DNA from 3 places in the Novosphingobium kaempferiae genome. Region 3 is predicted to be linked to each of the others. Evidence: predicted binding sites of a transcription regulator. Region 3 holds the regulator's gene; each other region holds the start of a gene.

Region 1 (10,372 bases), 420 kb from region 3:
CGCCGCGCCGGAACAGCCAGAAGCGTTCGCCGCCATCGGTCTCGACCATGAAGTAGTCGCGCACGGCCCACATCTCGCGTGCCGAGCGCCACCATTCGCCATGAACGCGTTCGGGCCCTTCGCCGATCGCGACCTTGTACAGCGTGCCGCGCCAGGCAAACCGCCGGGGCGGGTGATCGGGCATCAGCGCGACGACGCCGGACAGCGGTTCGGGATGGGGAAGCAGCCGGACCGGCCGGCGCCATTGCGGCCATCCTTGAGGCAATGCGAGAGGGGGAGCGCGTCGCACCGCGCGCTCGGGCACATCGCTTTCGACCGGACCGATGCGGAACAGGGCCTTCTCCCCGGCACGCCCAGCAAGCTGATCGACGAGCGGCGCGAGGTCGGGCTCCCTGCCGTCAGGACCGGGAAAGGTCCCGATCATGACCGGCTGCAGATCCTCGACGCGTGGCGCAACGAGACGCATCACTTCGATGCCGAGCCCGGGGTCGATACGTTCGACACGCATGGCGAACATGCGCGCGAGATGTCGCGCATCGCGCGTTGCGCCTGCAGTGCCGATCACGAGTCGCTGCTCGACGGCATCGACGCGCGTGCAGGTGAGGGCCGCGGTACGCAGCCCCAGCCGGCGCCGTTCCAGTTCGCGGACCAGGTCATCGGCGAGATCGCCGATGACCTGGTTGATCGCATCTGCCGTGCTGATCGGCTCGAGCAGCCTGCGCTCCGAATACGGTGCTGCGAACGGCACGATCGCCACGATGGGTTCCGCTGCCAGTCCGCGTGCCTGATCGAGGCGTTCGACGGTGCGAAGACCGAGGCGCCTTGCAAGCGGTCCTCGGGCGATCGGATAGAGATCGCCGATGCGCTCCAGACCGAACCGGGCAGCGCTTCCCAATGCCTCGTCGGAAAGCCGCAGCGCCGCAAGCGGCAATTGGGCAATCGCATGGGTTTCGGTGCCGCCAGGCAGTACGATGATCGGCTTGCCAGCAAAACGGGCGAGGGCATGGGCAGCGCCCGGCGTACCGGCAATGGCAATGTGCGCGGTGAAGCCGAGGTGCGCGAGGAAACGCACGACCCGGCGGCAGAAGCTTTCCTCGCCACCGAAAAGATGTGTCGTGCCGGTAAGCTCGAGCCAGAGCCCGTCCGGTGGACTGACGCTCGCCACGGGTGTCCAGTGGCGAGCCGCGTGAAGCGCGAGCCGGTCGAGCCATGCACGGTCGTCCCCCGGCGTCGCATCGCTGACATCAAGGTCCGTCACAAGAGCGCGTGCATGTGCCGCAGCCATTCCGGGATGCAGCCCGAGCGCGCGCGCGATGGGGCAGGCGGACGTTATGATGTCGCGCTGCCCCGCCCGTTCGATCAGCACAACCGGCCTTGCCAGATGCGCCAAGTTTGCCAGTGCAGGCGCTGCCGGCCATGGCGCACCTGCATCATCGGGGCCCATGGCGCGAAAAGGATGATCCGCCGCTTCGCTGCGCCGGCCCATTTCACGCATGGTCGGGCGCTGATGGGCGGGCAGGGCATCGATGTCGCCCACCCTCGGCTTCGCGCGAAGCTCCGGGTCCTGCGCCCAACGCGCACCGGGACGCCATCCGCCACCGCGAGGCACGGAGCAGGGGCCGGGGTCGTCATCGACAGGCTCGGTGAAACGCGGCCCGAGGTCCGGCCGAGGGGCGGCGCGATCACGCGGCGCGGATGGTCGCTCCTGCCGGCGCAGCCGTTCGATCGGCAACTGCGGCAGGTAGAGCGAGGCGACCCTGATCATCGCAAGCCTCGAGAACAAGAGAGAAGGGAGCGCCGCCGCGCTGACGTAAGAGATCGACGTGCCACCGTGCACGGCCGACACCGGTGTGAGGCAGGCGCTCGGAAGGGGCGGCCCCTATGCTCCAGCGCGTCATGGCGGACGATGGCTGGGACAGCGGATTGCGCTCGCGGGTTCGGTGCCGCCGGTAGAGCAGCATCGGCGTCCGGCCATCGGCGGCTGCGAGTTGCAGGCGCCTGGTTGCCGTCTGGTCGGCTGACCTGACTTCGGCGATGACGCAGGCAAGCGAGCCGTCACGCAAGGCGTCCTCTGCCAGAGCAAGGATTTCGGCATCCTTTTTTGCCTGTGCGTAAAGGATCTTGTGCGGCCCGAGGCCGGCCTGCTCGAGACCCGGCGCATAAAGGTCGAAGCGGCTCAACGCCCACAGGACCGTCATTCCATTCTCTGCGGCAAAGCGTGCAGCTATGCCGGCGGCAAAAAGAGTGGCTGCGGCATCGTCCGCCCAGCCGGCACTGGCAGCGGCGATCTCGTGAAGGGAGGCGCCGGCAATGCCGCCTCCGGCGAGCCGCGTGTCGATCTCCGGGATGCCGAAGGGCAGTGCCGGACCGCGATCCGATTGCGCTTGGGCGACTTGCGCGCGTAGCGCGGCAAGCTGTTCGGCAGGCAGCCGGGAAGGAAGGGCGGTTTGCAGGAGCATGGATCAATCGCGACTCATATGTTCGCTTTATGTTCTATTTTATCAGGGTTGGCGTCAAGGCGCAGACGCCCGCAAGGGCGCGTCATGGTCGCTAAGCAACGGGTTGAAAACGGGAAAGAATTCCAGCGAGGGCGATGTGCACACTAGTGACCTCTGAAAGAGATTTGCGCGCGTTTTCGTGGCGGTGGCTGCAACATCCGGCATGCAGGAAGGCTGGCCGGAGTGTCCCGGAAACGCCGACGAACAGGATTTACCTCGACGTCCTGGCGGTGTGAAAGCCGGCAGGGGATCGGGCTCTATGCATGTGGGGATGATGTTCGGCTCTCCTAGAGATCGAACGCTCCCTGAGCCTTTTCTCCCGGTGTCGGATAGACCCGCACGGCTGGCAGCGAACCGGCGGGAAGGTGGATAAGAACCTCACTGGAAGGGATTGTCGGATCCAGCCAGTCAGCCCAGCGTTCGCGCGGAAGCGGTATGATCTGGCGATGGTGATAGGGCGCGACGTCCTTGCCTGCGGCCATGGTCAGAAGCGTGAACGCTTCGCCCTCCAGATTGTCGCGCCAGATGCCGGCCATGCAGAACCAGGTGTGATCCCTCAGAGTGAAGAGCCACTTGTCGAGGCGCTTCTGGCCGTGAACTTCGGGATCGGTGAACTCGTAGAAACCGTCGGTGAGAACGAGACACCGATGCGACCTGAACTGCCTGCCCTCAGAGCGGAAGTTGTAGACCGGCTTGCCTTGGGAACCGGCCCAACTCCAACGGCGATTGACCAGATCGGCGGAGTTGCGATCCCCCGGCACGCCTGAGCGGATGATCGGCGCGATATCGGTCATCCTGATGTCCTCGCGAGACGGCACGTTGGGTTTGCCTTCAGGCAGGTCGATCCTGAAGCGCATCTCCTCCAGTTCGGCAAGGATCGCCGCGATATCGGTTTCCAGCTTGAAGTCGTTGCACATGCTACCTCCGCTCGAACAGTGGGAAGCATGCCATCCGTGCGGCGCAATGTCAGGATCATTCCATGGCGGTCGCAGCCATTCCGGCACTGGCCCCGCGCAAATGATGGCAACGCCTGCTCGAAGGTTGCGCTTCGGGCGCAGGGGCGGGCGTGCCGCCATCCGAAGCACGCGCAAACCGCGAACCGAAACGTCGCATACCTGCTACCGCGGCGTTATCCACCAGTGATGCAGCTGCGAGGCATCGACGCGGGATGCGCGGCGCGTCTAGGCGGCGGCGATGAGCATCATCGCCACAATCATGAATTCGACGACGGGACAGCCAATCCAGAAGCTGACGTTCCAGCGCATGCCCAAACCCTGGGTGACCCTGCATCTTGCGACCGGCGAACAGGTCACCGCGGATCGTGTGCATGTCGGAAAGCCTGCGCCCGGCAAGTTCGCTGCCCCGGTCGAAGTCTGGGTCACGCCGAAGTCCTAACCGCGCCTCGCGAGTAGAAGCGTGTGCTGCAAGCCTGATGGCCGAATAACGTGCAGCTGCCACCCATATGTGCCGAATGCTGGGCATCGTCGGCAATCCTTCGTCCATTGGTTCGTGGCAGCTTGGGTTCTTTGATTGACGTCCGGTGGTTTGCGCAACGTTCCGCAAATCGGTGGTGTGCATGATCCTTGCGCACACAACAGGTCCACCACACACATCGAAAATGTGCCGGTCACCGGGACCGCAACATGGGGCGAATGCCTTCAGTCGGCAGGCAGGCGCGGGAGAGATCGACGGCAAGTCTGGGCGATCTGAACCCTGTGCGCCTGCCACGCACGGGATATGTCTCCGGCCCGTTCCTGTAACGCGTCCCGATAATGTGCCGCTGTGCGAAGCGATGGCGTCCGTTCCATAATCCACATGACGATCAGTTCCGATTGAGTGTTCAACGGCAGCGCACTGCTCCGGGTTCCACGAGGATATCGAACCATGATGCTGAAGCCTTGCGGCAACCCCAAACGGGTCCGGCGACACTCGGCTCACTAAAACGTCGCCCGGGATTTGGCGTGCATCCGATCTGAGCTTCGCAATAGAAGGCGGCATCGAACACGCCGGTTTCGGTCGGGGATAGACTGCGGTCGGGAATAGGCTGCTGGAACTTCGCGCGGTTGTGAGGCAAGGGCGCTCGCAACCCTTCATACTGTCCAGGCGCGCAGAGGGCCGTGGACCTTTCGAATGAGATGACAGCAAGACCATGACCAAAAACGATCAGCGCGACGATCTCGACACACCGCTGATCGAAGCGAGCCGTGGTTCGGTGGCAAAGTTCATCGCGTATGCCAAGCGCCGCGGGACAATCACCGTCAGCGAACTGAATGCGGCGCTGCCGCAGGATCAGATGACGACTGACCAGATCGAGGATGTCATGGCTGCCATCTCCGAGATGGGGGTGAAGGTCGTCGACAACGACGATGATGACAGTGACGATGGTGATGAGGCTGTCGATGCCGAGCCCGGCGCCGGCGCTGCCGCCAATTACGATGACGAACCGGGCGATGAGGCCGATGATACAGGTGCGGCCTTCCAGCGCCGCGAACCGGCTGCGAGGAAGGCCGATGCTCTGGGCAGCACCGACGATCCGGTACGGATGTACCTGCGCGAAATCGGCGCCGTCGAGATGCTCAGCCGCGAAGGCGAGGCGGCGATCTCGAAACGCATAGAGGCCGGGCGGGACATGATGATCCAGGGCCTGTGCGAGAGCCCGTTGACCTTCCATGCGATCATCGCGTGGTCCGAGGCGCTCGATGCCGGGACGATGCAACTGCGCGAGATCCTGGATCTCGATGCGATGGTCGCCAAGGAGCCCCAGCCCGAGAACCTTGCGGACGATGGCAATAACGCCGGTGACGGCGAGATCAGCGCGCAGACAACGGGTCCATCCTTCAAGGATGATCCTGCCGGTGAAGACGACGCCGATGAGGAGGTCGACGAGGACGGCAACCCGGTCGCGGGAAAGGACGCCGAGCAGGAGGAGGACGAGGGCAACACCATCAGCCTCGCCGAGATGGAAGCGGCGCTCATGCCGGACGCACTGGCGAAGTTCGCCCTGATCGCCGAGCTTTTCCATGCGTTCGAGCCTTTGCAGGCCGCTCGTCTGGACGCGATGGGGCTAGGTCTGGCATTCCCGGGAGCGCAGGAAACGGCGTACCAGGAACTGCGCCTGGAACTGACGGCCCAGGTCGAGGCCGTGAAGTTCCATGCCTCGAAGATCGAACAGCTGATCGACAACCTCTACACGTCAAATCGGCGTCTGACGGCGCTGAGCGGGCAGATGCTGCGCCTGGTCGAACGTCACAAGGTGAAGCGCGCCGACTTTCTCGAAAGCTACATCGGCCGCGAACTGGACGATACCTGGCTCGAGGACGTCGCGAAGAAGGACAGGAAGTGGGCCGCCTTCGCGGCGTCGGAAGCGGTGCCGGCGGAGCGCATCCGCCTTGAAGTCGCGGATATCGCCGCCGCAACCGGCATGACGCTTCCCGAGTTCCGCCGCATCGTCAACATGGTCCAGAAAGGCGAGCGCGAGGCGCGCATCGCCAAGAAGGAAATGGTCGAGGCGAACCTGCGGCTGGTGATCTCGCTTGCCAAGAAATACCTCAACCGCGGCCTGCAGTTCCTGGATCTCATTCAGGAGGGCAACATCGGCCTGATGAAGGCGGTCGACAAGTTCGAGTACCGCCGCGGCTACAAGTTTTCGACGTATGCGACCTGGTGGATCAGGCAGGCGATCACGCGCTCGATCGCGGACCAGGCGCGTACGATCCGTATCCCCGTCCACATGATCGAGACGATCAACAAGCTGGTGCGCACCAACCGGCGTTTCCTCCACGATCATGGCCGCGAGCCCACGCCGGAGGAGATGGCGGAACGCCTGTCGATGCCGCTTGAGAAGGTGAAGCGGGTCCTCAAGATCGCCAAGGAGCCGGTCTCGCTCGACACCCCGGTGGGTGACGAGGAGGACAGCCACCTGGGCGATTTCATCCAGGACGCGAACGCGGTGATACCGGTCGATGCGGCAATTGAGTCCAACCTCAAGGAAATGATCACCCGCACGCTCGCCTCGCTCACCCCGCGCGAGGAACGCGTGCTGCGCATGCGCTTCGGCATCGGCATGAACACCGACCACACCCTCGAGGAAGTCGGGCAGCAGTTCTCGGTCACCCGCGAGCGTATACGCCAGATCGAGGCGAAGGCGCTGCGCAAGCTGAAGCATCCAAGCCGTTCGCGGGTGATGCGTTCATTCCTCGACTGATAGGCCCTCGACTGATCGGCGCGGGCGGTGTCGCTCGCATCGGGCGCGATTATCAGTCGGGAAGGAACATTCGCGGGCGCATGGTATCATACGCCCGCGGTCAAGAGCTGGTCGGGCGTCGATCAGAGGGAGGTAACGGCGGGCTTTGCTAGAACGCTCGGTTCAGTGGACTTCGCGCGCTGGGTTTGCCGTCGGTCGCTGTATTTTTTCCAGGCATATCCACCCGCAACGGTAGCTACCAGTCCGAGTGGGCCCATCCGGCGTAGGATGGTGGGCGCGGCTATACCGAGGAGCGTTCCCCCGGTCCCGCTGATGCCGCGGACGTGCTTTGCCGCCTTGTTGCCAGCAATGGCTCCGATGATCTTGCCGAACATGTTCTGTCTCCTTTGACCTCTATCAAGGGTGCATAAGGGCGAAGGTTCCACGATCACGTTCACTTCCGGGAGGGGGTAACCTGCCAGTCTTCGAAGACGAGCGCCTATTCCCGGTCAGGAGAGGGTGCGTGAGAGGCACTATCCACAGGCTGTGGACAAAGTGCTCTCTGGATAGGCTGAGCACCAGGGAACGCCTTGATCGTTCATCGGGTTGCGCCATGGTGAAACCACGTCGCAGGGTTGAAAATAGCGATCCGGCGGCGCCAACGCAGATTTCGACAGGACGAACTTCTCATGAACAACAGCGATCTCGCAGACGTTATCGCCGCCGATCACGGTATCGCCAAGACCGATGCCCGCAAGATCGTCGATGCCGTCTTCGACGCCATCGGCAACGCGGCGGCCAAGGGCGAGGAAATCTCGCTCAACGGCTTCGGCAAGTTCAAGGTCAAGGACAGCCCGGAGCGTGAAGGCCGCAACCCTGCGACGGGGGAAGCCATGACCATCAAGGCGTCGAAGAAGCTCGGTTTCACGGCCGCCAAGGGCGTGAAGGACAAGCTCAACGCTTGACTTGAAAGGGCATGCGGCGCTGCGGCGGACAGCCGGCGCCGCATGCCGCGCATGATTTCCGGCAGAGGCCTGTGGGAGGGTGAGCGGACATGATCGTACGCATCGAATTGGCGGGCACCGCCGACCTCGATGAATGGGCGGGTCTGCGCGCCAGGCTCTGGCCGGACGGCTCGAGGTCAGAGCACCGCAAGGACCTAGTCGATCTGATGGGCGAGCCGCAGGCGGTCGTCGGCTTCCTGGCCCGCGATCTTCGAGGCACCCTGGCGGGCTTTGCCGAAGCTGCCCTGCGGATCGACTACGTGAACGGGTGCGAGACATCCCCCGTCGCGTTCCTTGAAGGGCTTTATGTCGTGGAGGAGCGTCGCCGGCAGGGCATAGGACGGGGGCTCGTCGAGGCGGTGGAGGCATGGGCACGGCTCAAGGGTTGCACGGAACTGGCCTCCGATGCCCTGCTAGAGAACACGGTCTCCCATGCCATGCACATTGCGTTGGATTTCGAGGAAACCGAGCGTGTGGTGTTCTTTCGCAAGGTTCTCGATCCAGCGCCACGCCTGAGCTGAAGTCGTGACCGCGGAATTCCTCGTCGGCAGTCGAACTTCTGCAAAATATTCATAGGAATATCAACGGGTCGTGCGTAGCAGATGCGCCGGGAAATTCACTGCGCGCGCGGGTCTGGCCCTTCGTCCGGTGAAACTCACGGATCGATGTGGGAGGATTTCTGGATCCCAACGTTGAGGCAGCAGCGTATATTGAGGGAACGGCGAGGAATGAGCGCGCCAATTGCCGTAACGCCGCGATTGGCCCATACCTGATCGTCCGCCGGAACGCTGGCGCATGATCAAAACAAGGCCTTGTCCGCTGCCGTTCCGTTATTCTGCAAGCCACTATTGATCATCGAGGCCAGGATCCCTTCCGCCCGAGCGCGGGTGGCGGATCTTCGACCGCGAAATTGCGCCGCACCCAATTGCGGGGCAGGATTCGAAATCCTGACGGATGATCGGCGTAACATCCTGTGCGATGCCGGGCCTGTGACCAGACGGTCATAGCCTCTCCAGCGAGGCGCGCGGTGCAGAAATCGGCCAGCCAGTGTTTCGCTCATTGATGGCAAGACTGGCGAAAAAAGGCCGGCGCAAGGGCCGGCTTAAAGGTCTTGGGAGAGGATGCCTGAAAGGCAGGGACAATATGGGCGACGATCGTTTCGAGGGCCAGTGCAACTGCAGCATGGGTCGTCTCGGGTTCTGCAACAGCCCACCGCAGATGCAACGATATCGACCACTGCGTGGTGTCCATCACGAAATGGCGCGCCGAAACCGCATCGTGGTCGATGCACGAGGATCGCGTACATATCCTTAGAAGCCACGGGCCGTAGCACCAATTCTGACCTGTAATGGGGCAATTCGTATTTCTATCGATAGTCCGGCAGCCGATGAGTCCACTTGAAATGCGCTGTAATCGCGGCGATGCATCACGCATTGCCATACGAGCAATAAGCGTCCTTAATCGCCAGTAACATCGAGAGGGGCAATATCGATGCCTGATACCAAACCGACGTCCGATATAGCCGCTCTGACCGTGCAGCTTCTGAGTGCATATCTGGTCAACAACACCGTCGGCGCTGACGATCTCGCCGGCCTCATTCGCTCGACACGCGCTGCTCTTACCGAAGATACAGCGTCAACGGCGGCAGAGCCTGAAGCACCAACCTATGAGCCTGCAGTGTCGGTCCGTAAAAGCCTTGCATCCGATGATCAGATCATCAGCCTGATCGATGGCAAGCCTTACAAGGCTCTCAAGCGCCATCTGACAAGTCATGGGCTCACCCCCGAGCAGTACCGGGAACGATACAGCTTGCCTGCGACCTACCCGATGGTTGCTCCTGGTTTCGCTGCCCAGCGTCGCGAGATCGCCAAGAAGATCGGCTTGAGCAATCGCAAGGCCACTGTCGCGGCGACCACGGCAAGCACATCGACATCAGAAGCTCTTCCTGCATCTGCGGTCGATGCACAAGCGCCGGGAGCAGAAGCGGCGAACGGACCGGCGCCGGCTACTGCGCCTGTGAAGGGCAAGCAGACCATAACTCGCAAGCCACGCAAGATCCTACCACAGGAAGCGATGGCGGATTCCGGCGCCTCTGTTGCAGCAGCCTCGAACGCGCCCGCAGAGGATCCTGAAGCCGTTGCGCCGAAGAAAAGGGCTTCAGTAAAGTCCAAGGGCGGAACGCCGCCAGCAAAGGCTTCTGCAGCCAAGGAGTCTGCCGTAGGCAAACCCAAAACGGCGCGGAAGGCTAGAGAGGTCAAACCGTCCAATGCTCCGGCCGAAAGCCCGAAGTCAGCGCGCAAGGGACGTGGCAAGCTCGGACTGTTCAACCGGCAGGACACGGAGCCTAAGGGCGACATGGAAGACACTTCGCCTCCAGCCACCTCTGACAAAGCAGCCGGCAAGACCGAGGGTAAGCCGCCGCGTTCAAAACGCATGGCCCGCACACCGAAAACTGCAAAACTGACGACGGGCGGTGGTAACGATAGGTGATTGTAGAGCGGGGGCCGGCGTCGAACGGTCCCCTACCACTGTCGGGATCGGAAAGGATCCAGACCAAACCGTCAGCAACGAAGATAAAAGTCCGAAACCAATTCTAGTAGGAGCCAATGACTGCGGAGTTGCCGTTGGCGATATAATCGCTTGCGACGGTTTAAGTTGGTTCAAGGTTGGACTTACCAACTGTCCGC
Region 2 (10,372 bases), 1.7 Mb from region 3:
GCCTGTTCACACCCGCGCACCTTCGCGCGTTTCACTACGCCCCGGTCAAGGCCGTCGCGATCCTGCGCCAGATGCTGCGCGCCCGCATCCTCTCATCGCGCGAGGCGGGCCGAGACGAGAACCGGGAGGCATTGGCGGAAGAGGCCGTTCTGCGGGGCATCACGCTCGCAGGCTACGATCTCGGCGCGGATTTCTATCGCCACTTCGAACCGATGACGCCCCATGCGACTGCTGTGGCTATCACTCAGGACGAGGTCGGCGGCAGCGGCTTGTGGCTGCGCGCCGAACCCGACGAGAACCCTGTGCAGGCCGACGCCCTCGCCGCCGAAATCGTCAAAAGGCTTGGCGCGTGAGCCGGGAACAACTCATCTTCCCGTGCGAGAGCGCACGCCTCGTAGGCACGCTGGACGATGCGCCCGGCCAGACCGCACTGCTCCTGGTATCGGGCGGCAACGAGGTGCGTGCCGGTGCATGGAACGGGCAGGCGCGATTCGCCGCCCGCATCGCCGCGCAGGGCTTTCCCGTGCTCCGCTTCGACCGTCGCGGCATCGGTGACAGCGAAGGCTCGAACGGCGGCTTCCGCTCCAGCGCGCAGGACATCGCGGCGGCCCGGGACGCCCTGCTGGCGCGGTGCCCGCAAGTGAGGCGCGTGGTCGGCCTCGGCAATTGCGACGCGGCCAGCGCGCTGATGCTCGCGAAGGGCGCCGGGCTCGATGCGTTGGTGCTGTCCAACCCATGGACCATCGAGGACGAAGCGGCAGAGGCTCCCGCCGAGGTGGTACGCGATCACTACCGGCGGCGACTGGCCGATCCTGCTGCGATCCGGCGGTTGCTGACCGGGAAGGTATCGCTGCTCAAGCTTGCGCGCAGCCTCGCTGCTGCCTTGCGTCCGAAGCCCGCCGCGCCGGACGGTCTTGCCGCCGAAATCGCTCAGGGGATCGCCGGATTCGAAGGGGCGATCCGGTTCCTAGTCGCCGGGCGCGACCGCACCGGCCTCGCGTTCCTGTCGCATTGGGACAAGGCGGACCAACGGGTCAGGACATGCGCCGACGCCAGCCACAGCTATGTGGAACCGCCCGCTCAGGAATGGCTGGTGGAGCAGGTTCTCGAGATGCTGCGAACGTAACCGGGAGGAGGCTGGCCGTCAGGCCCTTTCGAGCGCCGCAGCAAGCTCGCCCCGGATGGCGGAAAGTCTGCGGAAGAAATCATCCGGGATTATACCTTCCGGATTATTTGCATCTGCAATCGAATTACTTTGCACTTCACCAGTCGACTTTGTGTCGATCGCCTTGGCCGCACCGCGCAGCGTATAGCCTTCTCGGTGTACGAGGCGGTCGATGTCGACGATCAGCGCGATGTCCTCGGGACGATAGTAGCGACGATTGCCGCTGCGCTTGATCGGCTGGAGCGAAGGAAACTGCTCTTCCCAGTAGCGCAGCACATGCGGACGGATGCCGAGCGCCTTCGCGACTTCGCCGATGGTCCGCAGTGCCTGCGGATCCTTGCCGTCATCGAAAGGCGTCGCCGCCAGGAACCGGCCATTGTCGAAAAGTGAGGCGTCGTGCGCCTCGCCAGTTACTGTATCGTCCATACCTGCCTCTATCGCGACGGTTTTTCCGTCAATCCTCGGCGATACGGTCCTTCAGCATCTGGCTGGCACGAAAGGTCATGACGCGACGGGGGGTGATCGGAACCTCAACGCCGGTCTTGGGATTGCGGCCAATCCGCTCTCCCTTGTCACGCAGCAGGAAAGTGCCGAAGCCCGAAATCTTGACGTTCTCGCCATCGCCGAGGGCCGTGCACATGTGCTGCAGGATCGCTTCCACCATGGCAAGCGACTCCGCACGGGATATGCCCAGCTTGCGATGAATGGCCTCTGCAATTTCGGCCCTGGTCAAAGTATCCGTAGAGCGCATCAAGCCCGCATCCCCATAGTGCGCCGATCGGGATGCATAATATTAGAAACAGAGAAGAAATCAACGGTGCGTCCAATATTGAACGCAACTCCCCCAAAGGAGTTAGTGGTCAGATGCGAATGAGGCTCGCACCCCACGTAAAACCGCCACCCATCGCCTCCAGAACCACCAGATCGCCCTGTTTGATGCGCCCGTCGCGCACTGCGACGTCGAGCGCCAGCGGCACCGATGCTGCGGAGGTATTGGCGTGCCGGTCCACCGTCACGACCACCTTTTCGGGCGGCAGGTTGAGCTTCTTCGCCGTCGCATCGAGGATGCGCGCATTGGCCTGGTGCGGCACCAGCCAGTCGATATCGGAGTTCGAAAGTCCTGCTTCTTCAAGCACTTCGCGCAGAACTTCGGCGAGGTTCACGACCGCGTGGCGGAAGACTTCGCGGCCCTTCATGCGCAGCTTGCCAACCGAACCGGTGGTCGACGGACCGCCGTCCACGAACAGCAACTGGTTGTGCGCGCCATCGGCGTGGAGGCGGCTCGCGAGGATTCCCCTCTGCGTTTCACCCACCTGTTCCTGCGCCTCGAGCACGATGGCGCCCGCCCCGTCGCCAAAAAGCACGCAGGTCGTGCGGTCTTCCCAGTCGAGGATGCGGCTGAACGTCTCCGAACCGATCACCAGCGCACGCTTGGCCATGCCGGTGCGCAGCATCGAGTCGGCGACTCCGACAGCGTAGAGGAAGCCCGAGCAGACGGCGGCGACGTCGAAGGCGATGCCGCCCGGACGGCAGCCGAGGTTGCTCTGGACGATCGTCGCGCTGGCGGGGAAGGTCTGGTCGGGCGTCGCGGTGGCGAGCACGATGAGGTCGATCGACGAGGCCTCGATGCCCGCGGCTTCGATCGCGCGACGCGCAGCATCGGTGGCGAGGCTGGAGGTCGTCTCGTCGTCCTGCGCGATGTAGCGGTTGGTGATGCCGGTACGCTCGACGATCCATTCGTCGCTGGTATCGACGCGCTCGGCGAGTTCGGCGTTGCTGACGGCCGTGCGCGGCAACGCGGAGCCGGTTCCGATCAGTACCGAACGAATCATCAGGCGCGCTCTTCCTGTACGCTCTTGGGCATGCGCCAGGTCGACCCTCCCAGGCGGGCAAGGTCGGCAGAGATGCGCTCGGTCACGTTTTCCTCCAGCAGCCGGGCGGTGACCGCCACGGCATTGGCCACGCCTGCAGCATTGGCGCTGCCGTGGCTCTTCACGACAATGCCGTTGAGGCCCAGGAAGACCGCGCCATTGTGATTGTTCGGGTCGAGATGGTGCTTGAGCAGGTCGGTCGCCGGCTTCGAGATCAGGAAACCGATCTTCGAGCGCAAGGAACTGCTGAAGCCGCGGCGCAGCAGGTCGGCCACGAAACGCGCCGTGCCTTCCACCGCCTTCAAGGCGACATTGCCGGTGAAACCGTCGGTCACGACGACATCGACATCGCCGCGGCAGATCTTGTCCGCCTCGGTGAAGCCATCGAAGGACATCGCGAGATTCTCGGCCGCGCCCTTGAGCACGGCGGCTGCATCGCGCAGTTCCTCGGTGCCCTTGGTCTCTTCGGTGCCGATGTTGAGCAGGCGGACGCGCGGCTCCGAACGCCCCGTCGCGACGCGCGAATAGGCAGCACCCATGATCGCGAACTGGACCAGGTTGCGGCTGTCGCACTCGGTATTGGCGCCGAGATCGAGCATGATGACGTCATTGTCGCCCAGCGTCGGCAGCAGAGCCGCCAAGGCAGGACGATCGATGCCGGGCATCGTGCGCAGCGTCAGCTTGGAGATCGCCATCAGCGCGCCGGTATTGCCACCGCTGACCGCAGCGCCGGCATGGCCGAGCTTCACCGCCTCAATGGCGCGCCCCATGGACGTCCCCTTGGCGCGACGCAGAGCCTGACCCGGCTTGTCCTCGCCACTGATGACGCCATCGGTGTGCAGGATTTCGGAGCTCGCCCGCAGGTTCGGGTGATTCTCGAGCGCGGACTTGATCCGCACCTCGTCACCCACGAGCAGGAACTTGAAGCGGTCATGACGGCGGCGCGCAAGCGCGGCGCCTTCGATCATGACGCGCACGCCCTCGTCGCCGCCCATCGCGTCAATGGCGATACGCGGCAAGCTCATGGGGCTCTCTCCGAAATACGTCTTGAGATCTAAGTCTTAGACTTCGACCGCGACGATTTCACGACCATTGTAGTGGCCGCAAGCATTGCACAGGTTGTGCGGGCGCTTCAGTTCACCGCAGTTGCCGCATTCATGGAATGCTTCAACCTTCAGCGCGTCATGGCTGCGGCGCATGCCCCGGCGGGAGGGGGTGGTCTTTCTTTTAGGGACAGCCATCTCGGCACCTGTTCCTGCAAATACGTTTCTGTCAAAAAGGCCGCCGGTGACCGTCAAGGGACACGGCGGCTTGCGAAGGCGCGCCTATAACCGATTTGACGCGAGTTGCAACCCGTTACTCCCTCGACCATGACCTCGTCCCCAACGGGAGTACACATACATGATTCTGCAGACCACGCTCAGCCTTTCCGCCGCTGCGGCCGTGCTCGCCTTCTGGCTGGCAGTGCGGACCGGCAAGGCACGCATGGCGGCGAAGGTGTGGCACGGCGATGGGGAGAATCCGCTGCTCCTGCGCCGGATGCGCGCGCAGGCCAACTATGGAGAGAGCGCGCCCTTCGTGCTGATCCTGGTCGCCGCGATCGAACTGTCCGGCAAGGGCGGCCAGTGGCTGTCGATCATCGGCGCGCTCTATCTGCTGGCCCGCCTCGCCCACGGAATCGGCATGGACAAGCCCGAGAAGTCGCCGCTGCGCGCCGTGGGATTCATTGTCAGCGTGCTCACGCTTCTCAGCCTCGCGACGATGGCAGTACTGATCGCGCTCGGCCGATTCTAAACGCTCTTCAGGCCGGGAGCCCGCGCTTGACCGCCTCGTCGCTGACGTAGGGATTGGTGCGGCGCTCTTGCCCGAAAGTGCTCACCGGCCCGTGGCCCGGCACGAAAGTCACGTCATCACCGAGCGGCCATAGCTTCCTGGTGATCGAGTGAACCAAGTCCTCGAGGTTCCCGCGCGGGAAATCCCAGCGACCGATGCCGTTCTGGAACAGCACGTCGCCGACCATGGCGAACTTGCTCGGTGCATGGTGGAACACGACATGGCCCGGCGTATGGCCGGGGCAGTGGACGACATCGAGTTCCAGTTCGCCGACAGTGACCTTGTCGCCATCTTCCAGCCAGCGGTCGGGCTCGAAGGTATAGGCCTCCATGTTCCAGCGCGGACCGTCGTCATTGAGCTGCGCGATCCAGAAGCGGTCCTCCTCCTGTGGCCCCTCGATCGGCACGCCGAGTTCCTTGGCCAGCACGCCCGCCTGCCCGCAGTGATCCAGATGGCCATGGGTGACGAGAATCTTTTCCAGCTCGACACCGGTCTTCTCCAGCGCCTGCTTCAGCTTGGGCAGGTCTCCGCCGGGATCGACAAGCGCACCCTTCATCGTGGCGGTGCACCACAGTAGCGAGCAGTTCTGCTGGAGCGGCGTCACGGGGATGATGCCCACGCGCGTCGGTTGAGTCTTGTCGGTGCCTTGCGTCATGCCCACGGAAATGGCCGCAGAAGCGCGTCAATGCAACCGGACAGGCCGACTCAGATCCGCCCGCCCTTCCACACGACACGCCCCACGACATCGACTTCATCGACGGCGCACTCGGCGGGCGGATAGGCGGCGTTGTCGCTGATGAGGACGAGCAGGCCGGGCCGTGACGTATCCAGTCGCTTGACCAGCAGGGTTTCACCAAGGCGCACCACATGGATGCCGTCGCGCGGCGCCCGTGCGCCACGGTCCACGAGAATCTCGTCCCCATCCCGCAGTGTCGGCTCCATCGAATCGCCAGTCACGACGATGATCGAGAGACCATCCGGCTGGAGTCCGAGGCTGCGCAGCCAGCGAGCCGAGAAACGGATGGTATCGAACGCCGATTCGTCGTCCGAGCGTGCACCGGGCCCTGCCGAAGCACCGATGGCGAGGCGGGGAACGTCGTGCCAGTCCCTGCGCCGCTCATATTCCTTCGATATGTAGGATTTTTCTTTCGATCGTCCCAGTTCCGATTCGGGCACGCCGAAGAACCGGGAGAGCATTCCCCGGTCCTGCTCCTCCAGCTTGCGAGGGCTGCCTTTTCGCACAAACTGTTGAAGATAACTCGGGTTTTTCCCGATCATCTGCGACAGTTTCGCAAGGCTCACGCCCCTGCCCTCGGCAAGTTCGAGCAAACGGAGGCGGATCGGGTCGATGTCCATCTTGTAATCCATAGTCGTAGGATTTTTCCTAGACAAGTGGGGTCATGATGTGAACATAAAGAGAACGAAAGGGCGAATCCAGATAGGGAAAGGACCACACCGGATGCTGCTACGCGAAATCGAGCGCTTCCTACGCCAAACCGCCATGCCCCGTACCAAGTTCGGCCGCCTTGCCGCTCACGATCCCCGCTTCGTGGGTGACCTGCGCAACGGCCGCGTCCCGCGCGACAAGACGGCCACGCGGGTCGAAAATTTCATGAATGCCTACCTCACCGGCGCGATGGAGAACCGCCATGCACACTGATCTGGTCCGCGAAGCCCGCCAGCCTTTCGCCTCCGCCCCTGTCACGGCCCCGCTTGCCGCCCCCATGCGCTTTGCATCGGCCACGCGCGGGCCGTGGCTGCGCCTGCTTTCCGAAGTCATGCAACTCGCAGGTCCGGGTGTGGAGTTTGTCCAGCACGGCGAGCGTGCCTGGGCGAGCGCCACGTTCACCGGCGCGCGTCACACCATCGTTCTCGCCTTTGAAGGCGCGCAGGCGATCGCGCACGGGGAGACTTTCATCGCCGCGCTCCCCGATCACGAATTCAGCGTGCCGCGCCACCTCGTCGCCGATGCGGCGATCGTGGCGGTCGAGCATCGGCAGGGCCCGCCGTACATGACGGTCGAGGTGGAACTGCTGGTACTCGAAGACTGCTGAAGGACCGCGTCGTCCCGGATTTACTCCGGGACGACGCATGGCGAGCGCTCAGAGCGCCCGCGACAGTTCCTTGATCTCGGTGTTGAGGATGCGGTCGTTCTCGGAATAGTCGACCGGGCAGTCGATCAGGTGAACGCCCGGCGTATCACGACAATGCGCGAGCAGTTCCTTGAGATGCGCCGAACTCTCCACCCGATAGCCGTTCGCGCCATAGCTCTGCGCGTACTGCACGAAATCCGGGTTGCCGTAGTTCAGCCCGAAGTCCGCGAAGCCCATGTTGGCCTGCTTCCAGCGGATCATGCCATAGGCATTGTCGTTCAGGATCAGCACTGTCAGGTTCAGGCCGAGGCGCACGGCCGTCTCCATCTCCTGACTGTTCATCATGAACCCGCCGTCGCCGCAGACCGCGAGCACCTTGCGATCGGGATAGACCATCGCGCTCGCCATCGCCGACGGCAGCCCCGCCCCCATCGTCGCCAGCGCATTGTCGAGCAGCACCGTGTTCGACTTGGTCGCACAGTAGCCACGGGCGAACCACAGCTTGTAGACGCCGTTGTCGAGGCAGACGATCGCATCGTCGGGCAGCGCATCGCGCACCTGCTTCACGGCATGCGGCGGGAAGATCGGGAAGCGTTCGTCCGATGCCAGCTTGTCGGTGTGCTCGACCTCGGCGGCGCGGTAGCGCAGCATCGCGTCGAAGTTCCACTTGGGCGACGGGGTGATCGCCTCCTTGATCTGCCACACGGCGTTGGCGATATCGCCGATCACCTCGATATGCGGGAAGTAGACCGGATCCACCTCGGCCGTCTTGGTCGAGACGTGGATGACCTTGCGATCATCGCGCGTGCCGTCGTTGTGCATGAAGAACGGCGGCTTCTCGATCACGTCATGGCCGATGTTGACGATGCAGTCGGCATCCTCGATAGCGCGGTGGACAAAATCGCCCGCAGATAGCGCCGCGCAGCCGAGGAACATCGGGTGCCGCTCGTCGATCACGCCCTTGCCGAGCTGCGTCGTCAGGAACGGGATGCCGGTCTTCTCGACGAACTCGCCCAGCATCTTGCTTGTCATCTTGCGGTTCGCGCCCGCACCGATCACGAGGAGCGGCCGCTTCGCCGTCTGCAGCGCGTCGACCGCCTGCACGATCGACTTCACGTCCGCCGTCGGACGACGCACGATCGAGCGCGGCACAGGGCGCGAATCGGTGTGTTCGTCGGCGATATCCTCGGGCAGTTCGATATGCGTGGCGCCGGGCTTTTCCTCCTCGGCGATGCGGAACGCCTCGCGCACGCGGCTCGGGATGTTGTCCGAAGACGCCATCTGGTGCGCATACTTGGTGATCGGCTGCATCATCGAGACGACGTCGAGGATCTGGAAGCGTCCCTGCTTCGACTTCTTGATCGGCTTCTGGCCGGTAATCATCAACATCGGCATGCCGCCCAGCGTCGCATAGGCGGCGGCGGTGACGAAGTTCGTCGCGCCCGGCCCCAGCGTCGAAAGGCACACGCCCGCCTTGCCGGTATGGCGGCCATAGGTCGCCGCCATGAAGCCCGCGCCCTGCTCATGCCGCGTCAGAATCAGCCTGATCTGTTTCGAGCGCGACAGCGAATCGAGGAAATCGAGGTTCTCCTCGCCGGGAACGCCGAAGATGTACTCGACCCCTTCCTGCTCCAGACATTCGATGAACAGGTCCGACGCCTTGCGCTTGTCGCTCTCAGCCATGATCCGCTTATCCCCACTCGTTCTTGTCAGCCGGTCCCTCAATGTCCGGCCGTCTTGATCGAGGCTGATACGCGATTTGACTCAGGGTCGTCCCTGATAAATCGGCCAGCCCATCCGAAGAAAATATCAGGTGCGGCCAAGCAGAGCTAGTAACCGACCGAAAGATCGACCTGGTGCGCCAGTTCCTCGCCCCGCTGGTAGCGACCGAGGTTGTCGAGGAACCGCGCCGATCCGCGCGCGAACAGCGCGTCCTGCGCCCGACCCGACAGGTGCATCGAGATATGCACGTTCTCGCGCGACCACAGCGGATGGTCCGAAGGCAGCGGCTCGGGCGTCGTCACGTCGAGGAACGCGCCGCCCAGATGGCCCGAATCGATGGCGGCAAGCAGTGCGTCCTGATCGATCACCGTGCCGCGCGCGAAGTTGAGCAGCGTCGCGCCCGGCTTCATCGCCGCGAACTGGTCCGCCCCGAACATGCCGGTGGTCTGCGGCGTCGAAGGCACGATCAGGATCACCCAGTCGAACCGGCCGAGGGCACCCTGCCACTGATCCTGCCCAAGTTCCCCCGGCCCCGGGCGCCGCCGCGCGCTGGTCACGTTCGCCCCGAACACGCGCAGGATCTCCGCGATGCGCGCGCCGATCTCGCCCGCGCCGATCACCAGCACTTCGGAACCGAGCAGTTCGCGCTTGCCCGGTGGCTGCGTGAGCCATTCGTGCCGGTCCTGCGCGCGCACGACCTCGCGCCAGCCCTTCGCCATCGTCAGCATGCCCATGACCGCGTATTCCGAAACGGTCTGCGCATGGATGCCCGCGCCGTTGGTCAGGCGCACGCCCCGCTCGCGGAAAGTGTCGAGCGGCAGCCAGTCCACGCCCGACGACATCGCGCTGTACCACTTGAGCCCGGACATCAGCGGGATCGCCTCCTTCGCGCTCGGCGGCGCGATCATGTCGAGCCAGGCCACCTCGGCGCGCGGGGCGATCTCCATCAGTTCATCGGCATCCTCGAACCACAGCGGCTCCACCCCTTCGGGCAGCTTGCCCTCGATCCACGGGCGCGAGTTGGCATTGAGAACGGCGACGGTCATTGACGGGCTCCGGAAATCGGCAAGAAAGGAAATGGGGAAGTTCTGACAGGGAGGATCGGGATGGCAAGAGCAGGATTCGCATCGATATTTGTCGTTTTGGCGACGATCGGCAGCATCGCGCCCGCATGGGGCCAGGACGAAGGTCTCGGCGAGGTTATCGTCACCGCCATGCGCCGCGAGGCGGACGACTACAGCGCCGACATGCCCGCCGTGGGCCTGCGCCGCAAGGCGGACTTCGCCGTCGTCGAGGTCGCCGTCTCGGGTGATACCCGCGACAAGGCCCAGCGCGAGGGCGAGATCTACGACATGATCCGCAGCGCCATCGCCGCCGCGCCGAAATCGGGCGTTCAGCTTGCTTATGGCGAGCGCACCCTGCAGCCGCTGACGCTTGCCAACTATCGCGAACTGACGCTGGGCGGCGAAGTCGGCCCGACAGCCAGCGCACCACGTTCCTCGCCAAAGTCGCGCTGGCCGGCGGCATGGACGCGCAAGGCGCGCAGACCGCGATCACCGCCTTCGTGAAATCGGTGAAGCCGGTTGGCCGCGCGCTGATGAACGAAACCGGCGACCTGACGCTGTCAGTAGTCGCGCCCGACCAGTATCGCGGCGCAGTGGCCGAGGCGATCGCCAAGGATGCGCGGG
Region 3 (10,372 bases):
CCCGCGCCGCCGATGTTGCCGGGAGCATACAACTTCGCGCGTACCTCATGGTTCTCGGGCATCGCGGCGACGGGTTCGGCGATCGGGGAGATCGAAGTCATCGAACCGGGCATGGACGACGACGCATGGCTTTCCGGTCTGCGCCAGTCGCTCACCGATCATATACGCGAGCGCATCGGCGAACGGCGCGGTGGTATGGCCGCTGCCTTCGTCACGGGCGATCGGGGCGGCATTTCCAGATCCGACGACGAAGCGATGCGCGATTCGGGGCTGGCGCATCTGCTTTCGATCAGCGGGCTGCATGTGAGCGCGATGGTGGGTGCGGTCTACCTGATCGTCATCAGGGTGCTCGCACTGTTTCCCTGGCTGGCGCTGCGGGTCAGGTTGCTGGTGCTGGCGGCGGGGGCGGGGGCGCTGGCGGGGGTGGGTTATACGCTCCTGTCAGGCGCCGAAGTGCCGACCGTCCGCTCATGCATAGGCGCACTGCTCGTACTCGCTGCCATGGCGCTCGGTCGCGAGCCGCTGTCGCTGCGAATGCTGGCCGTCGCGGCTTTTTGCGTGATGCTGTTGTGGCCGGAGGCGGTGACCGGCCCGAGCTTCCAGATGAGCTTCGGCGCGGTGCTGGCGCTTGCCGCCGTCACGACGTCCGAGCCGGTGCGGCACTTCCTCGGCCCCCGTGGCGAGGGCTTGGCGATGCGCGGGCTGCGCCATGTCGGGCTGCTCCTGCTGACCGGCGTGGTGATCGACCTCGCGCTCATGCCGATCGGCCTGTACCACTTCCACCGAGCGGGCGTGTACGGGGCGATCGCCAATGTCGTGGCGATCCCGCTGTCGACATTCGTCGTCATGCCGCTGCTGGCCGCCGCGCTCCTGCTGGATGTGGTCGGGGCAGGTGCGCCGATGTGGTGGCTGGCGGGCCATGCCATCGATCTGCTCACCGGCCTGGCGCACTGGTTCGCATCCCGACCCGGAGCCGTGAACCTCCTTCCGGCCTCGGGAACGGGTGCCTTCCTCCTGTTCGTGGCTGGGGGACTCTGGCTGGGCCTGTGGAGCGGCCAAATCCGTTGGCTGGGCCTGCCACCGGCACTGATCGGCACGGGGCTGCTGGCGCTGGCTCCACCTGCCGATATCCTGATTTCAGGTGATGGCCGTCATGTCGGTCTGGTCGATCCTGCAGGCGGCCGCCTCTTCGTCCTGCGAGATGGCGCGAGCGGTTACGCGCGGGACAACCTCATGGAACAAGCTGGCATGGAAGGCGAGCCAATGCCGCTCGACCGCTGGCCGGGCGCCGTCTGCAACCGGGACTTCTGCACTCTGGAGATCAGGCGTTCCGGCATCACCCGTCGCCTTCTCGTGTCCCGTGGCCGCGATGCAGTGCCTGAACGCGCCCTGGTCGCCGCCTGCGAGCATAGCGACATCGTCATCGCCGACCGATGGCTGCCGCGCAGTTGCCAGCCTCGATGGCTCAAAGCCGACCGCGCTTCGCTGGCCGAGACCGGTGGCCTTGCCGTTTATATCGAAGACCAGCGCATCGAAACCGTGGCTCAGACGCAAGGCGAACATGGCTGGTGGCGAACGGCGGCGCCCAACACGGCAGTTAAGCGTGCGCATCGCTAGGCCTTGCGGCCAATTCGACATATCATGCCGTCATAAGGCTTGGGCGGTAAGGCAAGCCATATGCCCGCACCACTACTGCCGGTCATGAAGGCAAAGCACCTGCGGCAGCAATTGGGATTGAAGCCCGTTCATCCTATGGGTCGAACAGGCTTCAGCAAATGAACTTCAATTGTAGCGACGAAGCAGGCCGGCGAGCTTGCCCTGGACCTCGACTTCATCCGGTCCGTAGATCTGCGGCTCGTACGCGGCATTGGCCGGGTCAAGCCGAACCATGCCAGATTCGCGCCGGAGATACTTCAGCGTCGCTTCTTCACCACGGATGAGGGCCACGACGATTTCGCCGTCGCGCGCCGAGTTGGTGCGCTTCACAAGTGCAAAGTCGCCATCGAGAATACCGGCTTCGACCATCGAGTCGCCGGAAACCTCGAGCGCGTAGTGTTCTCCTGATCCGAGAAGCGCAGCGGGAACAGGTAGCATGGACTGCCCTTCCAGCGCCTCGATCGGTACGCCGGCAGCGATGCGGCCGTGCAGCGGGATTTCGATGACGTCATTGGCAGGCTGCGGCGCGCTTCGCGCAGGCTGAATCGCCGCGATGCCGGTGTCGTCGTTAGTGGCCGTGGCGCGCGAGGGCTTCGTCCCGGCATTGTCGGGTTGGCGCAGCACTTCTAGGGCGCGGGCACGATTGGGCAGGCGGCGGATGAAGCCGCGCTCCTCCAGCGCAGAAATCAGCCGGTGAACGCCCGATTTCGACTTGAGATCGAGTGCTTCCTTCATTTCCTCGAAGCTCGGGGAAATGCCGCTGTCTTCGAGACGCGTCTGGATGAACCGGAGCAATTCGTGCTGCTTGCGCGTCAACATTGTCGCTGCCTTTTCGTAACCTCCGGACCAGGGAAAACCTGACCTTGTTTGTTCTGGTAGTGAACATTGAGGGAACAATCAAGCAACGAATCGAAACGATCTTAAGCAATACCGCCATTCTGAAGCAGATAGATTTGAACCTTGTCGTTCACCCGCGCGTCTTCGGCAAATGCGGCGCGGTCGATAAGGACATTGCTGGCCGCAATGGAGGAAAGTGCGCCGCTGTCCTGCAAGGGATTGGCGATGACGGTTTCCCCATTCCACCATCCGCGCAAGAATTCGCGACGCTTTCCGTTGGCACGCAACGGTTCGCCTAACGAGGCCGTGAAGTGCATCGGTAATGGCTGTGCAGCGCCAAGCATCGCGCGGAGCATGGGTAGCATGAAATGATAGGCGGTGACGTAGCTCGACACCGGATTTCCGGGAAGTCCAAGCACGATCTGGCGGCGGCCATTTGTGTCGCGCGTGGCCACTAGAATGGGTTTGCCCGGCTTGATCGCCACGCGCCAGAAATCGATGCTGGCACCCCATCGTTCGAGAGCGGGACGGATGAGGTCGTGATCGCCTACCGATGCTCCGCCGCTGGTTACGATGAGGTCGGCGTCGGACGATGCCTCGAAAGTGGAGGTAATGGCCTTGATCGTATCGGGAACCGGGCCGATCCGCCGGGCATCGACGGCGGTTGAACCCGCCAAAGCCAGGAGCATCGCGCCGTTACTGGCGGGGATTTGGTGAGGCGCGCAGTGCTCCGGGTCGGCAGCAAGTTCGTCGCCGCTGTCGATGATGACGACGCGGGGCTTGCGGGATACGGGCAGGTACTTGTGTCCTGCCGCGATGGCGAGGGCCGTCTGTGCGGGACCGACCGGCTTGCCTCTAGGCAGGATTTCAGCGCCTTCGATGAAGTCCATGCCGCGAGGGCGGATATGCTTCGTTGCGGGAACGGGCGCTTCGCCGGTCAGCGATATCTCGTCGCCATGGCGCGCCAGATCTTCTTGGAGAATTACTGCCGATGCGTCAGCGGGCAACACCGCGCCGGTGGAGATGCGGACGGCCTCGCCGATTGCGATAGTGCCGATATACGGATGACCCGCCGCGCTTTCTCCCACGACACGCCAGGGGCCGGTGAGGTTCAAACCAGCGACGGCATAACCGTCCATCGCTGAGAGGCTGGCCGCAGGCTGGGTCCGGCGGGCATGGAGCGGCTCGGCGAGATATCGCCCGAGAGCGCCTTCCACATCGACGTGCTCGATCGTGAGCGGAGATGCCAAGGCAAGAAGCCGCGCCTGCGCTTCCTCCAGGGGAAGGGGGGGCGCGGTTACTCGGTCCATCCTGCAGCTTTCCAGTGGCCGGACTTGCCGCCACGCTTCTCGACGAGGCGGATTTCGCCGATGACCATGCTTTTGTCCAAGGCTTTGGCCATGTCGTAAATCGTTATGAGTGCGATGGAAGTCGCTGTTATTGCTTCCATTTCTATGCCTGTCTTGCCTGTCAGCGAAGCAGTCGCAGTGGCGCGGATCGCATCGGCCTCGAACGTGAAGTCGATGTTCACGGCATCCAGCGCGAGCGGATGGCACATCGGTATGAGGTCGGCAGTCCGCTTGGCCGCCATGATCCCGGCGATCCGCGCTGTGCCAAGAACATCGCCCTTCGGCGCATCTCCGGCCTTGATGGCATCCAGCGCCTCCGCCGACATCGTGATGCGCCCCGAAGCGACTGCGAAGCGTTGTGTAGGCGATTTGGCGCCTACATCCACCATGCGGGCCGTGCCTTCGGAATCGATGTGCGTAAGGGTCTTGCTCATTTCGTCTCCCTCTTCACACAGCGGGCAGGCCGGATCAAATGCCGGTAAGGAGCATCCGCGTTGCGGCTTCGATGTCGGCCTGACGCATGAGGCTCTCACCGACGAGGAACGTGCGTGCGCCGCTTGCGGACAGGCGTTCGAGATCGGCGTGGGTGTTGATCCCACTTTCGCTGACGAGCAGCGTGCCTTCCGGTGCCAACGGGGCGAGGCGCTCGGTCGTCGAGATATCGGTTGCGAAGCGCTTCAGGTCGCGATTGTTCACGCCGATAAGTCTGGATTTCAAGCGGCTTGCACGATCCATCTCGGATTCATTGTGAACTTCGACGAGGCAGTCCATCCCCCGTTCGTGCGCTGCAGCCTCGATCTCCGCCATGAGCACGTCGTCCAGCGCAGCGACGATGATGAGGATGGCGTCGGCACCGATGGCGCGGGCCTCGACGACCTGCCACGGATCGATCATGAAGTCCTTGCGGATTACCGGCAGCGCACACGCGGCGCGGGCGGCGATCAGGAAATCCTCGTGGCCCTGGAAATAGGGTGCATCGGTCAGGGTCGAGAGGCAGGCTGCGCCGCCCTTTTCATAAGCGACCGCGTGTTCTGAAGGACGAAAATCTTCTCGGATCAATCCTTTGGATGGTGAAGCTTTCTTGATTTCCGCAATCAGCGCGTAGTCGCCGGCGGCCTTTGCGCGAAGCGCTGCCTCGAAACCGCGCGGCGCGGTTTGCTGCGAAGCCCGTGCATCGAGGTCTGACAGGGTGGCGAGCACCTTGCGGGCCGCGACTTCCTCGCGCTTGGTATCGCAGATTTCGGTAAGCTTGTCGGACATGGATTCCTCGTCAGGCGCGGGTGGCCGCGATCCAGCAGTCGAGCAGCGCTTTCGCCAGCCCCTTGTCGATGGTTTCGGCGGCTTCCTCGACGCCTTCGGCCCAGCTATCGACCTCTCCGGCGACCATGAGCGCGCCTGCCGCATTCAGGAGGACCGCGTCACGGTAAGCACCGTGTTCGCCGAGCAGAAGGCGGCTGAGGGCTTCGGCGTTGTAGGCCGGATCGCCGCCACGGATGGCTTCCACCGGAGCAACCGGAAGTCCGGCATCCTGCGGCGTCACACGTCGCATCGACAGTTCGCCGCTGCGAATGTCGGCCACTTCGTTGCCGCCGGCGAGGCTCAGTTCGTCGAGCCCCTCGTCGCCGGATATGACCATCGAATGCTCGGTGCCCAGGCGCAGCAGGGCGTCGGCGTAGATCGGCACGTAGGCGGGACGCGCGATGCCGACCAGTTGTCGCGATACTTGCGCCGGATTGGCCAGCGGCCCCATCAGGTTGAAGATCGTGCGACGGCCGAGCGACTTCCGGAGCGGCATGAGGCGGCCGAGCGCCGGGTGATGCCGGGCAGCGAAGAGGAAGCCGATACCGATCTCGGACAGGGTAGATTCGGCGGTCTCGACCGCGCGATCGAGGTCCAGCCCCAGCGCTTCGAGCGTGTCCGCTGCGCCCGCCTTAGAACTGGCGGCGCGGTTGCCGTGCTTGGCGACCGGAACGCCCGCTGCCGCGACGACGAGCGACACCGCAGTCGATACGTTGAGCGTGTGGTGGCCATCGCCGCCGGTGCCGCAGACGTCGATGGCGTTGGCGGGGGCTTTCACCGGGATCATGCGGTCGCGCATGGCGCGCGCGGCGCCGGCGATCTCGCCCGCGGTTTCTCCCCGATCGGATAGGGCGATCAGGAAGGTGGCGATTTCGGATTCGGGGACATCACCGTCGAGGATGGCGGCGAAGGCGATCTCGGCCTCTTCCTCGGGTATCGGGTGCCGGGGATCAGGCAGGCTCACAGCACAACCAGCCGTTCCGGAAGCCGGGCGTCGATCCCGCAGGCCTTGAGGAAGTTCGCGAGCATGGCGTGACCGTGCTGGGTGGCGATGCTTTCCGGGTGGAACTGGACGCCGTGGATAGGCAGGCTGGCGTGGCGGAAGCCCATGATATGACCGTCGTCCGAGCGCGCGTTGACGACAAGCGTCTCGGGAATGTCCTCGACGATCAGCGAGTGATAGCGCGTCGCCGTGAACGGCGAGGGGAGGCCTGCGAAAACGCCGGTTCCGTCATGCGTGACCGGAGAGGTCTTGCCGTGCATCAGACCGCCGCGCACGACCTTGCCGCCGAAATACTGGCCGATCGACTGATGGCCGAGGCAGACGCCCAGCAGCGGCATCCCGGCATCGGCCGCCGCGCCGACGAGATCGAGGCTGATGCCTGCCTCGTTGGGCGTGCAGGGGCCGGGCGAAATGAGGAAGCCCTTGGCTCCGCTGGAGATCGCCTGGCCTGCGCTGAGCGCGTCGTTGCGCACGACTTCCACTTCGGCGCCGAGTTCCATCACGTAATGGACCAGGTTCCAGGTGAAGCTGTCGTAATTGTCGATGACGAGGATCATCTGTGTGCCTTTGCGCTTTTCTCGACGACGATCAAGGGGCCGAGCGGGGGACCGCCATCGACGCGGCCATGTTCCGGATCCCAGAGCGAGGAAACGCTGCCGTCGAGGAACAGTGCGTTGTCGCATTTGAGGGCGTCGCGGAAGTAGCGGGCCAGCTTGCCGAAGGAGACCGGCTCGTCCGAGATCACGAAATGCGCGCGGCCCCTGGCATCCACGCCGACGCCGTTGCGCAGTTTCAAGGACTTGCCGTCGTCATCGATCCTGGGATGCAGCTTGCCTGCAATGACCAGCATCGGGCCTGACTGCGTGCCGAAATCGGGGCGATCAGTCACTGACTTCTCGAAATCGTCGGATTTGCGCACATGCCAGTTGCCGCCCGCGTCGCCGTAGAAGACGCCGTTGGGCAGCATGTGGAAGTTGCCCCAGCCCTCGTTGGTGTTGAGCGCTTGGCGTTTCTCGCCTTCTTCCACGTAGTAGCCGATGGGCTGGCCATCGGCGTCGAACATGCCGCCATTCATCGCGAAGGCGACTTCGTGGCTCTTGGCGGGCCGATTGACCGCGAGTTGCGAGAGGCTGCGGTACGGTGCGCCGTCCTTCGGCCCGAGTACCGCGTGGATGGTGTGGCGGCCGGGCACCGCTGTGCAATGCGTGAAACTCGCGCCCTCGAAACTGCCGCCTTCGCATGGCGGCGGCGGTGGCTTGGGAGGCTGCGGAGCCGATTCGGAGGAACAGGCTGCGAGGAGTATAGGCGCCGCGAAAGCAGCAATCCCCGCAAGCCGTGTCATTGCCCGAAGCCCGGTTCCCCCGCGACGCGGATAGCTTCGCGCGCGGCGGCGAACAGCGCGCCGCTCTTAGCTTCGCACTCGCGCTGCTCGTAGGCAGGATCGCTGTCTGCCACGATACCGGCACCGGCCTGAACGTGGAGAACGCCGTCCTTGAGCAGTCCCGTCCGCAGGACGATGCAGCTATCCACTGAACCGTCCGGCGCGAAGTAGCCGACGCCGCCCGCGTAGGGGCCACGCGTTTCGGGTTCGAGTTCGGCGATGACTTCGCAGGCGCGCACCTTGGGGGCGCCCGAAACGGTGCCTGCGGGGAACCCGGCAAAGACCGCATCGATGGCGTCGTGATGCGCGGAGTCGAGCTTGCCGACGACGTTCGACACGATGTGCATGACGTGGCTGTAGCGCTCGATGGTGTAACTGTCGGTCACTTCGACAGTCCCGGCGGCGGCGACGCGGCCCACGTCGTTGCGGCCAAGGTCGAGCAGCATGAGGTGCTCGGCGCGTTCCTTGGGGTCGGCGAGCAGGCTTGCTTCGTTCGCCTTGTCCTCGGCAGGGGTCTTGCCGCGCGGGCGCGTGCCAGCGATCGGGCGGATCGTGACCTCGCCCTCACGGACGCGAACGAGAATCTCCGGGCTCGAACCGATCAGCGCGAAGCCGGGCAGGTCGAGGTAATACAGGAACGGTGATGGGTTCACGCGGCGCAGAGCCCGGTAGAGCGCCAGCGGCGGCAGCGGGAATTCACATGTGAAGCGCTGCGCCAGCACAACTTGAAAGATGTCGCCGGCCTCGATGTAGTCCTTGGCCCGAAGGACCATCGCCTCGTAGGCTTGCGGCGTCATGATCGCGGTTTTGGTCGGCTCCGGAAGATCTGTGGCTACAGGCGCAAGTGGTGCCGGAGCGGCAAGTCGGCGCAGTGCCTCGTCGATCCGCTCGACCGCGCGAGTGATGGTCTGCTCGGCACCATCGCCGCCGGACCAGACCGGGGCGACGCAGAAAAGCTCGTCGGAGAGGCGGTCGAAGATCAGGATCAGCGATGGGCGGACGAACAGCATGTCGGGCAGTTCGAGTGGGCTCTGCGGTGCGCGCGGCAGCTTCTCGACCAGTCCGATGGTCTCGTAGCCGAAATAGCCGACGAGGCAGGCGAGGGCTTTGGGCAGTGCTTCCGGAACGTCGCAGCGGCAGCTTTCAACCAGAGCTCGCAGTTCAGTCAGGCTGTCGCCTGCGAGCGGGGAGAAGGCCTCGCGGTCAGCCTGCCAGCCACGATTGATCTCGCAGGCCTGGCCGCTGGCGCGGAACACCAGATCGGGGTCGAGGCCGAGCAGGCTGTAGCGCCCGCGCGTCTCGCCGCCTTCCACCGATTCGAGCAGGAAATCGCCGCGCCCGTCCTCGATCAGCTTGAGCGCTGTGCTGACGGGTGTCTCGGTATCGGCGACCAGCTTGCGCCAGACCAGCGCGGGCTTGCCCTGCGCAAGCTGGTCCATCACCTGCTGACGATCGCATTCGCGCTCCATCGCTGCCCCCTGCATCCGCTCAGTTGGCCTGCGCGGTGCCGGCGAGCTGGTCGCGGACGGACTTGATGGCGTCGTCCTTGCGCTTCACGCCCACGTCCTTGCGCATTGCGGCGCCAAGAGCGGAGGCATAGCTCTGACCCAGCTGCTGGCCGAGTTCGGTCTGCGCGCGGCGGATCATGTCGTCCGAATCGATCTGGGCGGGCACGATGTCCTTGAGCTGGACCACGAACCAGCCACGCTCCCCGGCGGCCGACTGCACCTTCACCGTGCCCTTGGCCATGTGGAACATCAGCGAGACGGGCGGCGGCACCTGACGGCCGGACTGCAGCGCGGCGGCAAGCGTCGGGCGCGACATCGAGACCTGCTGCGGCGGAGGCAGCTTCTTGCCCGAAGCGGCCATGACCTGCTCGATCGACTGACCCTTGCGCAGATCGGCCTGCATCTTGAGCGCCACCGCCTTGGCGGCCTTGGCACCTGCATCGACCGACCACGCGAGCTTCACGTCGTCCTTGATCTGGGCGAGCGGGGCAGGGGCGGATGCCTGGATGTCGGTCACGTCGTAGATCACGAAGGACTTGCCCTTCTCGACCTCGGCGACCTGAGGCTGCTCCTGATCCATGCCGAAAGCGGTGGCGAGGATCGGGCGAAGCTCAGCCGAGATCGTCTCTCCGGGCTTGAGATAGACCCCGCCGTCAGCGGTCAGCGGCTGCGTCTGCTGGACTTCGACGCCCAGCGACTTCGCCACTTCGTTGAGGTTCGATCCACCCGAGAACTGGCTGTCGATCTTGCCGAGGGCGTCGCTGAAGGCCTTGCGGGTCTTCTCCGTGGCGATCTGCGCCGTCAGTTCAGCCTTGACCTCGGAGAGCGTCTTGGCGGGCGTCTTCTGTTCCTCGTCGACGCGGATGACGTGCCAGCCGAGCACGCTCTTTTGCGGAGCTGCAAGCTTGCCCACGGGCGCGGCGAACACCGCCTGCGCCACGGAGGGCGAGAACTGGCCGGACAGCTCTTCACGGCTGAAGCCCTCGAGCTTGGCGGCGGAAAGGCCCTTTTCCTGCGCAGCGGTTTCGAGCGATTTGCCCTTCTCCACTTCCGCGATCACCGCCTTGGCGGCAGCTTCGGTCGGAACGATCAACTGCGTGATGCGGCGATTGTCCTTGGCTGCATAGGCGGCCTTGTTCGCTTCGAAACGCGCGGCGATTTCGGCGTCGGTCGGTGCCGCGGCGGCGGGAACCTTGTCCTCGCCAACGATCGCATAACGCAGGGTACGTCGCTCGGGGCGGACGAACTGGCCGGTGTGGTCTTTGTAGAAAGTCGCGAGTTCGGCGTCGGTCGGCTGCTTGGCTGGCGCGAACAGCAGCGAGGGCAGGGCGATCACAGT

Evidence for each region. The regulator LexA, encoded in region 3, represses DNA repair genes until DNA is damaged. The targets are predictions, from matches to a motif close to GTTCCNCNCTTGTTCT.
Region 1: LO787_RS21740 (ImuA family protein) is a predicted target of LexA. The motif match lies at 2,480-2,495, and genes of this name have one in related genera.
Region 2: LO787_RS15890 (S24 family peptidase) is a predicted target of LexA. The motif match lies at 6,276-6,291, and genes of this name have one in related genera.

Annotation. Positions count from the first base shown of each region.
Region 1 is NZ_CP089301.1:4,784,796-4,795,167, forward strand. Features, by position in the region: gene LO787_RS21735 (DUF6504 family protein) at 1-1,765, opposite strand, end outside; gene LO787_RS21740 (ImuA family protein) at 1,683-2,459, opposite strand; gene LO787_RS21745 (SOS response-associated peptidase family protein) at 2,786-3,574, opposite strand; gene LO787_RS21750 (hypothetical protein) at 3,693-3,893, shown strand; gene rpoD (RNA polymerase sigma factor RpoD) at 4,648-6,702, shown strand; gene LO787_RS21760 (hypothetical protein) at 6,825-7,076, opposite strand; gene LO787_RS21765 (HU family DNA-binding protein) at 7,371-7,646, shown strand; gene aac(6') (aminoglycoside 6'-N-acetyltransferase) at 7,736-8,206, shown strand; gene LO787_RS21775 (hypothetical protein) at 8,742-8,936, opposite strand; gene LO787_RS21780 (Ros/MucR family transcriptional regulator) at 9,177-10,175, shown strand.
Region 2 is NZ_CP089301.1:3,480,250-3,490,621, reverse strand. Features, by position in the region: gene LO787_RS15935 (alpha/beta hydrolase family protein) at 1-353, shown strand, start outside; gene LO787_RS15930 (hydrolase 1, exosortase A system-associated) at 350-1,126, shown strand; gene LO787_RS15925 (MerR family transcriptional regulator) at 1,145-1,591, opposite strand; gene LO787_RS15920 (integration host factor subunit alpha) at 1,620-1,916, opposite strand; gene LO787_RS15915 (beta-ketoacyl-ACP synthase III) at 2,026-2,997, opposite strand; gene plsX (phosphate acyltransferase PlsX) at 2,997-4,061, opposite strand; gene rpmF (50S ribosomal protein L32) at 4,098-4,277, opposite strand; gene LO787_RS15900 (MAPEG family protein) at 4,438-4,830, shown strand; gene LO787_RS15895 (MBL fold metallo-hydrolase) at 4,838-5,524, opposite strand; gene LO787_RS15890 (S24 family peptidase) at 5,575-6,225, opposite strand; gene LO787_RS15885 (hypothetical protein) at 6,329-6,529, shown strand; gene LO787_RS15880 (hypothetical protein) at 6,519-6,923, shown strand; gene LO787_RS15875 (acetolactate synthase large subunit) at 6,972-8,645, opposite strand; gene LO787_RS15870 (D-2-hydroxyacid dehydrogenase) at 8,792-9,730, opposite strand; gene LO787_RS15865 (hypothetical protein) at 9,827-10,252, shown strand; gene LO787_RS15860 (hypothetical protein) at 10,210-10,372, shown strand, end outside.
Region 3 is NZ_CP089301.1:5,208,544-5,218,915, reverse strand. Features, by position in the region: gene LO787_RS23670 (ComEC/Rec2 family competence protein) at 1-1,617, shown strand, start outside; gene lexA (transcriptional repressor LexA) at 1,783-2,475, opposite strand; gene LO787_RS23660 (molybdopterin molybdotransferase MoeA) at 2,577-3,803, opposite strand; gene moaC (cyclic pyranopterin monophosphate synthase MoaC) at 3,791-4,276, opposite strand; gene trpC (indole-3-glycerol phosphate synthase TrpC) at 4,311-5,102, opposite strand; gene trpD (anthranilate phosphoribosyltransferase) at 5,113-6,105, opposite strand; gene LO787_RS23640 (anthranilate synthase component II) at 6,102-6,701, opposite strand; gene LO787_RS23635 (phosphodiester glycosidase family protein) at 6,698-7,486, opposite strand; gene trpE (anthranilate synthase component I) at 7,483-8,994, opposite strand; gene LO787_RS23625 (peptidylprolyl isomerase) at 9,014-10,372, opposite strand, start outside.